Regions from separate parts of the Micromonospora sp. ATLC20 genome, predicted to be linked through region 2. Evidence: riboswitches for the same ligand, from Rfam matches in the RefSeq annotation. Region 2 holds a riboswitch; each other region holds the start of a gene.
The links. A riboswitch is a leader RNA that binds a small molecule or an ion and turns the genes downstream of it on or off. The one in region 2 is predicted to bind cyclic di-AMP.
Positions count from the first base shown of each region.

Region 1: it holds a riboswitch for cyclic di-AMP, as region 2 does, so the genes downstream of both, AC2CHG_RS13845 (C39 family peptidase) here and AC2CHG_RS10415 (C40 family peptidase) in region 2, are expected to answer to the same signal.
Region 3: it holds a riboswitch for cyclic di-AMP, as region 2 does, so the genes downstream of both, AC2CHG_RS17075 (coiled-coil domain-containing protein) here and AC2CHG_RS10415 (C40 family peptidase) in region 2, are expected to answer to the same signal.

Region 1 is NZ_JBXUOV010000052.1:257-3,521, forward strand. It holds gene AC2CHG_RS13840 (hypothetical protein) at 1-709, shown strand, start outside; cyclic di-AMP (ydaO/yuaA leader) riboswitch at 1,017-1,159, shown strand; gene AC2CHG_RS13845 (C39 family peptidase) at 1,353-2,207, shown strand; gene AC2CHG_RS13850 (alpha/beta fold hydrolase) at 2,460-3,206, shown strand; gene AC2CHG_RS13855 (CDP-glycerol glycerophosphotransferase family protein) at 3,244-3,265, opposite strand, start outside.
Region 2 is NZ_JBXUOV010000033.1:27,572-30,836, forward strand. It holds gene AC2CHG_RS10405 (pyridoxamine 5'-phosphate oxidase family protein) at 1-47, opposite strand, end outside; gene dcd (dCTP deaminase) at 126-704, shown strand; gene AC2CHG_RS10415 (C40 family peptidase) at 777-1,811, opposite strand; cyclic di-AMP (ydaO/yuaA leader) riboswitch at 1,825-1,959, opposite strand; gene AC2CHG_RS10420 (N-acetylmuramoyl-L-alanine amidase) at 2,198-3,265, shown strand, end outside.
Region 3 is NZ_JBXUOV010000073.1:24,030-27,294, reverse strand. It holds gene AC2CHG_RS17085 (STAS domain-containing protein) at 1-243, shown strand, start outside; gene AC2CHG_RS17080 (SRPBCC family protein) at 345-797, shown strand; gene AC2CHG_RS17075 (coiled-coil domain-containing protein) at 822-1,901, opposite strand; cyclic di-AMP (ydaO/yuaA leader) riboswitch at 1,906-2,036, opposite strand; gene AC2CHG_RS17070 (cation diffusion facilitator family transporter) at 2,181-3,095, opposite strand; gene AC2CHG_RS17065 (HelD family protein) at 3,187-3,265, opposite strand, start outside.

The DNA.
Region 1 (3,265 bases), on a different contig from region 2:
CTGGTCCTTCCTCCTGCTGCTCGCGCTCGGCCTGCTCGCCGCCCTCGTCGCCCGGCCCGAACGCGACCCCGTGCCGGAGGCCGCCCCCGAACCGGCCGACGCCGACGCCGCCCGCCACGACGACCTGATCCGGTACGCCGAGGAGGTGGCGGTGGCCGCAGCCGGAGCCGCCCAGACGGCCCGTCGCCGCCGGGAGCGGTGGCTGGCCGCGCAGGACGAGGCGGACCGGGCCTGGACCGCGTACGACGAGGCGGACGCCGCCGCCCGCCGCTTCGCCGGTGCCGCCGCGCTGCCCGCCCCGCGCACGCCGCGCACCCCTGCCGAGTACGCGGCCCGGGAGCGCTGGCTGCACCACGCCGCCATGACGGCGCACTGGCGGGGCGACCTGACCGCCCGTCAGCTCGCCGACGTGCTGGCGCGCCGCAACGGGTGGGATCCGCGCCGGCACCCGGCCGAGCAGGAGATCATGCTGGCCCGTACCGTCCGGGACGGGCGCCGGGCCGGATGGGAGAGCGCCGCCGCGCGGGAGCGGTCGGCCTGGCGGGACGCCGAACTGGCCGCCGAGGCCGCCCGGACGCTCGCCGCCGAGGCGTACGCGGCCACTGCGGCGCTGCGGCCCGCCCCGGCGTACCGGAGCGCGACGGCGAGCGCCGTGCCGGTGGCCGCGACGGTCCGTAACGCCCGCTGGCGCCCGGCCCGGGTCGGCTGAGGTCTCGTCTCGACCGAATCGTTACCCGGAATGTGGTGAGCCCGGTCACCCGGGCCGTCGAAACGGGCGCCGGGCGCAGAACGGGTCATCGAGTCCCGCGATTGCCGGTCGGGTGCTCGCCGTCTGTCCGCTTTCCGCCGCCGGGCGCCGTCGAAACTGCTTGTCCCATTGAGCGAAGTCAGTAACCGGGTGTTCCGAAATCCGTTACCGCGGATCACGTTTACGCAGGTGGGAGCGCTTGGCAGGGGACATACCCACCGGTAGTGTCGGCGCGTCCGATGCGGTAATCGATCGCCGACGGCGACGCCGCGCCGACCCGCCTAATCGTGTTCCACGAACCGGGGACCCATGAGCACCATCGGGGTGAATCCGCGGGCCGACGGCCTGCGGTAGGGCGTACTTCCCGCCCGAATCCGTCAGCTAACCCGGTCGGCGGCCACGGAAGGAGTAACCCCTCTTGCCCACCCCTCGATCGTCCCCCCGCCTCCACGGCGAAGCGGTGCCCGCGCGCGCCTGACGCGCGACCGGCAACCGCCCCCTGGGCGCCCGGCATCACGGGCGTTCCCGATCCCCCGGCCATCCGGCCCCGCCAGCACGTGTGAGTTCCTCCGCGTGCCGGGCCGGTGTGTGCCGCTCACGCCCCGTGGAGGATTTTGTGAAGCACCACCTGAAGCGTCAGCTGCGACGGATCGTCACCGAACGCCCGTACCAGATCATCGCCGGATCGGCCGCCGCGCTCGTGCTGGCCGCCGGTGCCGGAACCGTCGCCACCGCCGGTGACGACGCCCCGGTCCAGGAGAACACCGCCGCGGTCGCCGACCTCGGCTCCGCCCGTCTCGGCGAGCAGCCCGCCAGCCGCAGCGAGGCCCGCATCGCCGTGCCGCAGGCGTCGTCCAGTGCCTCCGCCTCGCCCAGCGCGTCGCCGAGCGCCTCCCCGTCCGCGAAGGCCGCTGCCGATCCGGACACCACGCCCAAGGCCAAGCCGAAGCCGCCGTCGAGCAAGTCGCTCGACTACGACTACCAGGCGCAGATCAACTACTTCTACTGCGGCCCGGCCGCGGTGCGCAACGCGCTCAGCGCCGCCGGCATCGAGCGCAGCCAGGACGCGCTCGCCGGCCCCCTCGGCACCACCGAGATGGGCACCAACTCGGCCGAGGACACCACCCGGGTGCTCAACCAGCAGGTCAAGGGCAACCCGTACCGGACCCGCATGATTCCCGGCACTGCCACCCCGGCCCAGATGGACCGCCTCCAGGCCGATGTGGTCGAGGCGATCAGCAACGGCCGCGGGGTCGTCGCGAACGTCGCCGGTACGGCCACCGACACCAACGGCGGCTGGCACTCGTTCCCGGGCGGCCACTACGTCGCCGTGGTCGGCTACAAGGACGACGGCCGGACCGTGCGGATCGCCGACTCGGCCGACCCGTCGCTGCCGTCGTACTGGGTCACCACGATCGACCTGGCGCACTGGATCGCCAGCCGCGGCTACTCCGCCTGACCGTCCCGCACACCCGAAGGCCGGCACCCCACCCGGGGCGCCGGCCTTCCTCGTCCCGCCCCCGCCCTCACGCCGTCTTGGCGCGCCGATCTTGGACTTGTGGCACCCAGTATGCCCGGCTCGCCCGCTATGGAAGGTGCCACAACTCCAAGATCGAGGGTGAGTGCGGAGTGTGGGTGGCCGGAGCCGCGGCGAGGGGTTCGGCGGGGTTCGGTCTCGCGTGTCCGGGGCGGGCGGTGGCAGACTGCGCCAATGGGCGATGCGACGGGGAAGCGGCACCTGATTCTCCTGCACGGCATGGGTGCCACCGGCGAGGTGTGGCTGCCCTGGGCGCCGCTGCTGGAGCGCCGCTGGCCCGGCCGCTGGCTCGCCCCCGACCTGGCCGGTCACGGCTGGTCGCCGCCGCTGCCCGGCTACTCGTTCGAGGCCCTGGCCCAGCGCGTGGTGGACGGGCTCGGGCCGGTGCGGCTCGGCCCCGACGACCGGCTGGTGCTGCTCGGGCACTCGCTCGGCGGGGTGGTGGCGCTGGCGCTCGCGGCCCGGCAGCGCGGGCTTCCGGTCGACGCGGTGGTCGGGCTCGGCATCAAGGCGGTCTGGTCTCCGGCCGAGCTGGCGAAGTCGGCGGAACTGGCCGCCCGGCCGGTCACCTGGTTCGCCACCCGTGACGAGGCGGCCCGGCGCTACCTGCGGGTATCAGGGCTCGCCGGGCTGTTCGCCCCGGACCACCCGGTGGTGGACGCGGGACTGCGGCGGGAGGACGGCCGCTGGCGGCTCGCGATGGACCCGGCCGCGTTCGCGGTCGGGGAGCCCCGGCTGCCGGTGCTGCTGGCGGCCACCGGTGTGCCGGTGCTGCTGGCCCGCGGCGAGGCGGACCCGATGGTGACCGACGCGCAGCTCAAGGAACTGGGCGTGCCGGTGGCGACGCTGCCCGGGCTGGGCCACAACGCGCACGTCGAGGACCCGGAGGCGGTGCTCGCCCTGCTCGACCCGTACCTCTGAACGGGCGAGCCGGCCCGCGACGGGCCGGCTCGCGCTTCTAGCCGGCCGCGCGTGGCCCC
Region 2 (3,265 bases):
TCGGCGAGGCGGGGCTCGTCGGCGGCGAATTCGGACCAGGAAGCCATGTGGACACTCTATCGAACACGTGTACGAAGATGTAGTGCGACACGCAGGTCACCCGTACCGGTCGCTATGGTGTTCCGATGCTGCTCTCCGACCGCGACCTGATCTCCGAGATCAAGGCCGGCACGCTCGCGCTGGAGCCCTTCGAGCCCACGCTGGTGCAGCCGTCGAGCATCGACGTACGCCTGGACCGGCTGTTCCGGGTCTTCAACAACCACCTCTACACACACATCGACCCGTCGGTGCAGCAGGACGACCTGACGTCGATGGTGGAGGTGCCGGAGGGGCAGCCGTTCGTGCTGCACCCGGGCGAGTTCGTGCTCGCCTCCACGCTTGAGGTGATCTCGCTGGGTGACCAGCTCGCCGGCCGGCTGGAGGGCAAGTCGAGCCTGGGGCGGCTGGGGCTGCTGACCCACTCGACAGCAGGTTTCATCGACCCCGGCTTCTCCGGCCACGTCACGCTGGAGCTGTCGAACGTGGCGAACCTGCCGATCACGCTCTGGCCGGGCATGAAGATCGGGCAGCTCTGCATCTTCCGGCTCTCCTCGCCGGCCGAGCACCCGTACGGCTCGGCCGTCTACGGCTCGCGTTACCAGGGGCAGCGCGGTCCGACGCCGAGCCGGTCCTGGCAGAGCTGGCGCACCTGGCCGACGCGCTGACGGCACCCGCAGTTGTTAATAGGGGCCCCCTCCTCTACCGGAGGCGTTAAGAGGGGGGCCCTTCCTTACACCTCAGCCGGGACGGCCGTAGCTGTTGATGTCGCCGTCGTCGACCCGCTTCATGGTGATCGGCTTGCCGGACTGGGAGGCGTGTACCACCCAGCCGTCGCCCACGTACATCGCCACGTGGTGCAGGTCGCCGTAGTAGAAGACGAGGTCACCGGCGCGCAGCTCGGCCCGGCTGATCCGCTTCGTCACGCCGTGCTGCTGGCGTGCGCTGTGCGGCAGCGAGACGCCGCCCTTGGCCCAAGCCGCCATGGTGAGGCCCGAGCAGTCGAAGTGGTCCGGCCCGGCCGCGCCCCAGACGTAGATCTTGCCGATCTGGGCGCAGGCGAACTTGACCGCCGCACCGGCCGGGCCGCCGGGGTAGCCGGCCGGGCACGGCGCCGGGCGCAGCGGGCCGCCGCCGCCCTTGCCGTACACCTTGAGCCGCAGCTTCTCCAACTTGGCGATCTCGGCGTCGATCTGCTTCTTCTTCGCCGCGAGCTGGGCCTCGGTACGCGCCAGCCCGGCGATCATCTCGTCCAGCGGCTTCTTCTTCGCCGCCAGCTCGTCGCGCAGCGCGGCGACGGAGCGCACCTGCTCGTGCTGGCGGTGCGCGAAGCGGTCGAGCAGTTCCAGGCCGGTGACCAGGTCACCGGGTGAGCGGCTGCCCAGCAGCGCGTTCACTGTGGAGAGGTTGTCGCCCTTGTAGGCGTCGGCGGCGAGCCCGCCGACCTGACCGAGTGCGGCGTCCACCCGGGCCTGGAGGGGTGCGATCTGCCGGCCGAGCACGTCGGCCTGCTTGCGCCGCGCGGCGAGCTGCTCGCGTACGGCGTTCACCTGTTCGATGACCGGTTCGAGCTTGTTCCAGTCGCGGTCGATCTGGGCCTCGATCTCGGCGACCGAGGGTTCGGCGTGTGCCGCCGTGGCGCCGCCGGTCAGGACGACTGCGGTGCCGACGAGGGCGGCGAGGGCTGTGGTGAAGCGGGACCAGCGGGTACGCGGCACAGCCGTGGACCGGTCGACCGACCGGCTCGACGACGGCCGCGGGGCATGGAGTGCCACCGGGCGTCCGTACTCCTTCTTCCGTACCGCCTACCGGGTTAGCTGACGGATTCGGGCGGGAAGGGAGCCGCCCTACCGCATCGCTGCGGATTCACCCCAGGTACCTGGTTCCCCGGCTCGCCCGGAGGCGACTCGGCGGTGTCGGACCGTCACCGACCGGGTTGGACGGTGAGACGTGCGGCCGACGATTCACCAGAGTAGGGACCACCGTTATCGATCCGCAACTTCCAGCGGCGTGACACTCCGTACGCGATGACGGGCCGCACCCAGGTCGGAGGTGAAATTTTCTTTCAAGGCTGATTACTCACTGGAAAGGTATTGACCCCCGTGGGTGTGCGGAGTGAGGGTGGAGACGCAGTGACCCCCATCCCTGTCCAGGAGGTTCGATGCACCTCTCCGCCCCGCCGTCGGGCAGACGGATACTGCTCGCCGCCGCAGTGGCGACAGCCACCGCGCTGGCGACGACCGGCCCGGTGACCGCCGCGCCGGACACGTCCGCGCCCGCGAGCGACAGGCAACAACAATACGCCGCCGCGGCGGCCGAGTACGGCGTGCCGCAGAACGTGCTGCTCGGCGTCTCCTATCTGGAGTCCCGCTGGGACACCCACCCCGGGCAGCCGAGCACCAGCGGCGGCTACGGCCCGATGCACCTGACCGACGCCGCGCACATCCTCGCCATGCCGGGCAGCGCCCACGTCGACGAGGACGAGGACCCGCGCGGCGACGACTCCCGGCCGCTGAAGCTCGACCCGGCCACCGCCGCCGCGCCGGAGCGGGAGACCCCGCTGCCGCCCGCCTCGCTCCAGACGCTCGACGCCGCCGCCGCGCTCACCGGGCTCGACGCGGGCACGCTGCGCACCGACCCGGCCGCGAACATCCGCGGTGGCGCGGCGCTGCTGGCGTCGTACCAGAAGGCTCTGGGCGGGCCGGTCGGCGCCGGCACCGACCCGGCGGCCTGGTACGCCGCGGTGGCCCGGTACTCCGGCGCGGACACCTCGGACGCCGCGGCGGCCTTCGCCGACGAGGTCTACGACCAGCTCGGCCAGGGCGCCAGCCGGACCACCGACGACGGCCAGCGGGTCACGCTCGCCGCCACCGCCGCGACGCCGGACCGTTCCCGGCTGGCCCGCCTCGGCCTGCGCAACGCCGAGCGGCCGGACGGGCTGGAGTGCCCGGTGCGGCTGGCCTGCGAGTGGATCCCCGCGCCGTACGAGCAGCTCAGCGACGACCCGGGCGACTACGGCAACCACGACCTGGGCGACCGGCCGAAGCAGCAGAAGATCGAGTACATCGTCATCCACGACACCGAGGGCTACTTCGGCCCGAGCGTCGACCTGGTGAAGCGGGCCGACTACCTGGGCTGGCACTACACGCTGCGCTCGGTGGACGGCTACATCGCCCAGCACATCAAGACCAAGGACGTCGGCTGGCACGCCGGCAACTGGTACGTCAAC
Region 3 (3,265 bases), on a different contig from region 2:
GCGAAGGGCCGTCCCGCGCGAATCGAGCTGAACATGCGGCTCGTCACGTTCATCGACTCGGTCGGTATCAGCGCCATGGTCGCGGGCTTCCAGACCTGCGAGGTCAGCGGCGTCAAGCTCGTGGTCACCGAGCCGAGCCGGTTCGTGCACCGGCAGCTCTGGGTGACCGGCCTGCTCGGCCTGTTCGGCGCGCCCGAGCCGTGGTTCGCCGACGACACCCCCGAGGTGCTGCCCGGCGCCTGAGCGCCGTTCACACCCCCTGCGGCCAGGGGACCTTCTACCCGTTGCCAGTCCGGCGTCGGTACGGGACGATCGTCGCGACGCACGACGGCGAGGGGGCCCGCTTGCAGAGCAGCGACAGCTTCAGCTACACCGTGCAGGCCCGGTGCACCCGGGCCGAAGCGGTGGCCCTGCTGGGTGACCTGAGTCGCCAGGGTGAGCTGCATCCGCTGATCGTCCGGGTCCGGAAGCTGCCGGCCCGGCCGGGCGCGCTGGCCAGCTACGCGATCACCGACCGGCTGCAACTCGGCCCGCTGCACTTCCCGGTCACGTACCAGGCGGACGTGCTCGTCGCGAGCGAGGACGAGGTCGTCACAGTGGCGCGGCAGCAACCCGCGACGACCGTCCGCAACCACACCCGCCTGCGCGACGAGCCGGACGGCACGGTACGCATCGACGTGGAGATCACGCTCACCGCGCCGGCGCCGCTGTTCGGGTACGCGTTCCGCCAGGCCCGGGCAGCTCACCTGGGCCTGGCGGCGCGTCTCGGCGCGACCCTGGAGGGCCGGCCGGCCTGATCCGGCCGACCCTGCAGGGCGTGCTCAGTACACCGACAGGTGCACGTGGTTGGTGTGGTCGCTGGACGGGTCGCCGTTGCCGCCGCTGTACGACTTCCACCCGCTGCTGGGCAGCCAGATCTGCTTGAACCAGATCACGTAGAGCACGGCGAGCGGGTCGGCGTTGCGCACGAAGTACGCGGCCAGGTTGTTGCCGTACGTCCGGTCACCGCCGGAGGCGACGCCGCCGAAGCCGTTCTTCTGCGCGGCGAAGTCGCAGGCCCGCCCCTTCGGATGCTCACCCGAGCCGCTCGGCCGGTGGCACGAGACGTACCTGGTGAAGCCGGCCGCCTTTGCCTGTTGCAGAGCGTGCAGCGTGCGCGGCGTGATGCAGCCGTTCGCCGGCGTCGGGTCGTTGACGCTGCACGACTCCGACGGCCAGGAGCCGTCCGAGTTGCGCGGTGCCGGCTTCGCGTTCTTGCTGGAGGTGCCCTGGACGCTGCCGCCGCCGCTGCTGTTGTTGCGCGAGGCGCGGTCGTTGGCGACCTCCAGGGCGCGCTCGGCCTGTTCCTTGCGCTTGCCCATCACCGTCACCTGCTTGCGCTGCTCGCGGATCTCCCCGTCGAGCTGGGCGCGGGTGCGGGTGGCCTCGTCCCGGGTGGTGATCAGGTCGCGCAGCGTACGGTCCTCGTGCGCGGCGACCTGCTCCAGTGCGGCGGCCCGGTCCATGAAGCCCTCCGGGCTGCTGCTGCCGAGCAGCGCCCCGGCGGTGCCCAGGCGGCCGTTGCGGTACGCCACCGCGGCGATCTCGCCGACCTTGGCGTCGCGTACGGCCAGCTCGGCGCCGACGGTCTTGAGCTGGTCGTTCAGTTGCTTCTGGCGGGTCACCGACCGGTTCAGCGCGGCCTTCGCCTCCAGCCAGCCCTTGCTGGCCGCGTCGAGCTGGGCGCGCAGTTCCGGCGTGCCGCCCTCGTCGTCGCCGCCGGGTGCGGCGGCGAGCAGGCCGGTCGCCGGTGCCGCGGAGGCGGGGGAGACCGGAACGGTCGCGACGCCGAGGGTCAGCGTCGCGACGAGCAGGGCCGCCAACCGGGCGGCCGTCCGTCGTACAGGTGCCACTGGGGGCATTCACACGTCCTTCCGTCAACGCCGACCGGGTTAGCTGACGGGTTCGGGACGGAAGATCCCTACCGCTGACGCGGATGCACCCCACGTACGTGGTTCCCCGGCTCGTCCCTGCGGACGATTAGGCGACGGCCGCCCCACCGGGGCCGGGTGGCGTCCGCGGGTGCGGCCGCGACCGAGACTACCGGCGCTGCCCGGGCGCGGCTCCGTCGAGCAACGCCGCTAGGCGGGGCAAAACCGACATAAGACTACATTAGTCACAATGATTTAAGTGTGTCCTAATCACCACTCGGTCTTGCCGCACACTCCGGCCGACGCTCCGGGTTCGACCTGCAACGTGGCGTGATCGATGGAGAAGTCCTCGTGCAGGGCGGCCCGCGCGGCGGCCAGCACCCCGGCCGGGTCCACGCCCGGGTCGGTGGTCAGGTGTGCCGAGGCCACCTCCATGCCCGAGGTGAGCGTCCAGACGTGCAGGTCGTGCACCTCGGCCACGCCCGGTACGGCGGCCAGGCGGTCGTGCACGGCGGTGACCTGGAGGTGCTCCGGCGCGGCCTGCACCAGGATGCGCAGCGCGGCCCGGCCGAGCCGCCAGGTGCGCGGCAGGATGAACAGGCCGATGCCGACGGCGACCAGCGGATCGGCCCACCACCAGTCGGTCACCGCGATGACCAGCGCGGCGGCGATCACGCCGAGCGAGCCGAGCAGGTCGCCGAGCACCTCCAGGTACGCCCCGCGCAGGTTGATGCTCTCCTTCGACCCGGCGCGCAGCAGCGCGAACGCGACGATGTTGGCGAGCAGGCCGAGCACCGCCACCACGAGCATCGGGCCGGCCAGCACCTCCGGCGGCTCGCCGAACCGGCGTACCGCCTCGACCAGGACGTAGATCGCGACGGCGCCGAGCAGCACGGCGTTGGCGAGGGCGGCGAGCACCTCCAGCCGGTAGAGCCCGAACGTGCGCTGCGGGTCGGTGCCGGCGCGGCGGGTGGCGGTGATCGCCGCGAGCGCCATGCCGATGCCGAGGACGTCGGTGAACATGTGCCCGGCGTCGGAGAGCAGCGCCAGCGATCCGGTCGTGAAAGCGGCCACCGCCTCGACCACCATCAGGGCGGCGAGCAGCGCGAAAGCGGCCCAGAGGCGGCCCCGGTGGCGGTGCGCCGCGTTTGTCACCGCGCCGCTGTGGTCATGACCTGCGCCCACGCCAACACCCTCCCTGCCGCGTACCGGCCAGGCCCAATGTATGTTCACATCGCTATGTATGCAAGTGAACTGTGGGTGCCGGCGGGACCGGTCACCCCACCGGGTCGAGCGTGGTCAGACGCTGGGTGGCGCGGGACAGCGCCACGTACAGCGTGCGCACACCCGAGCCC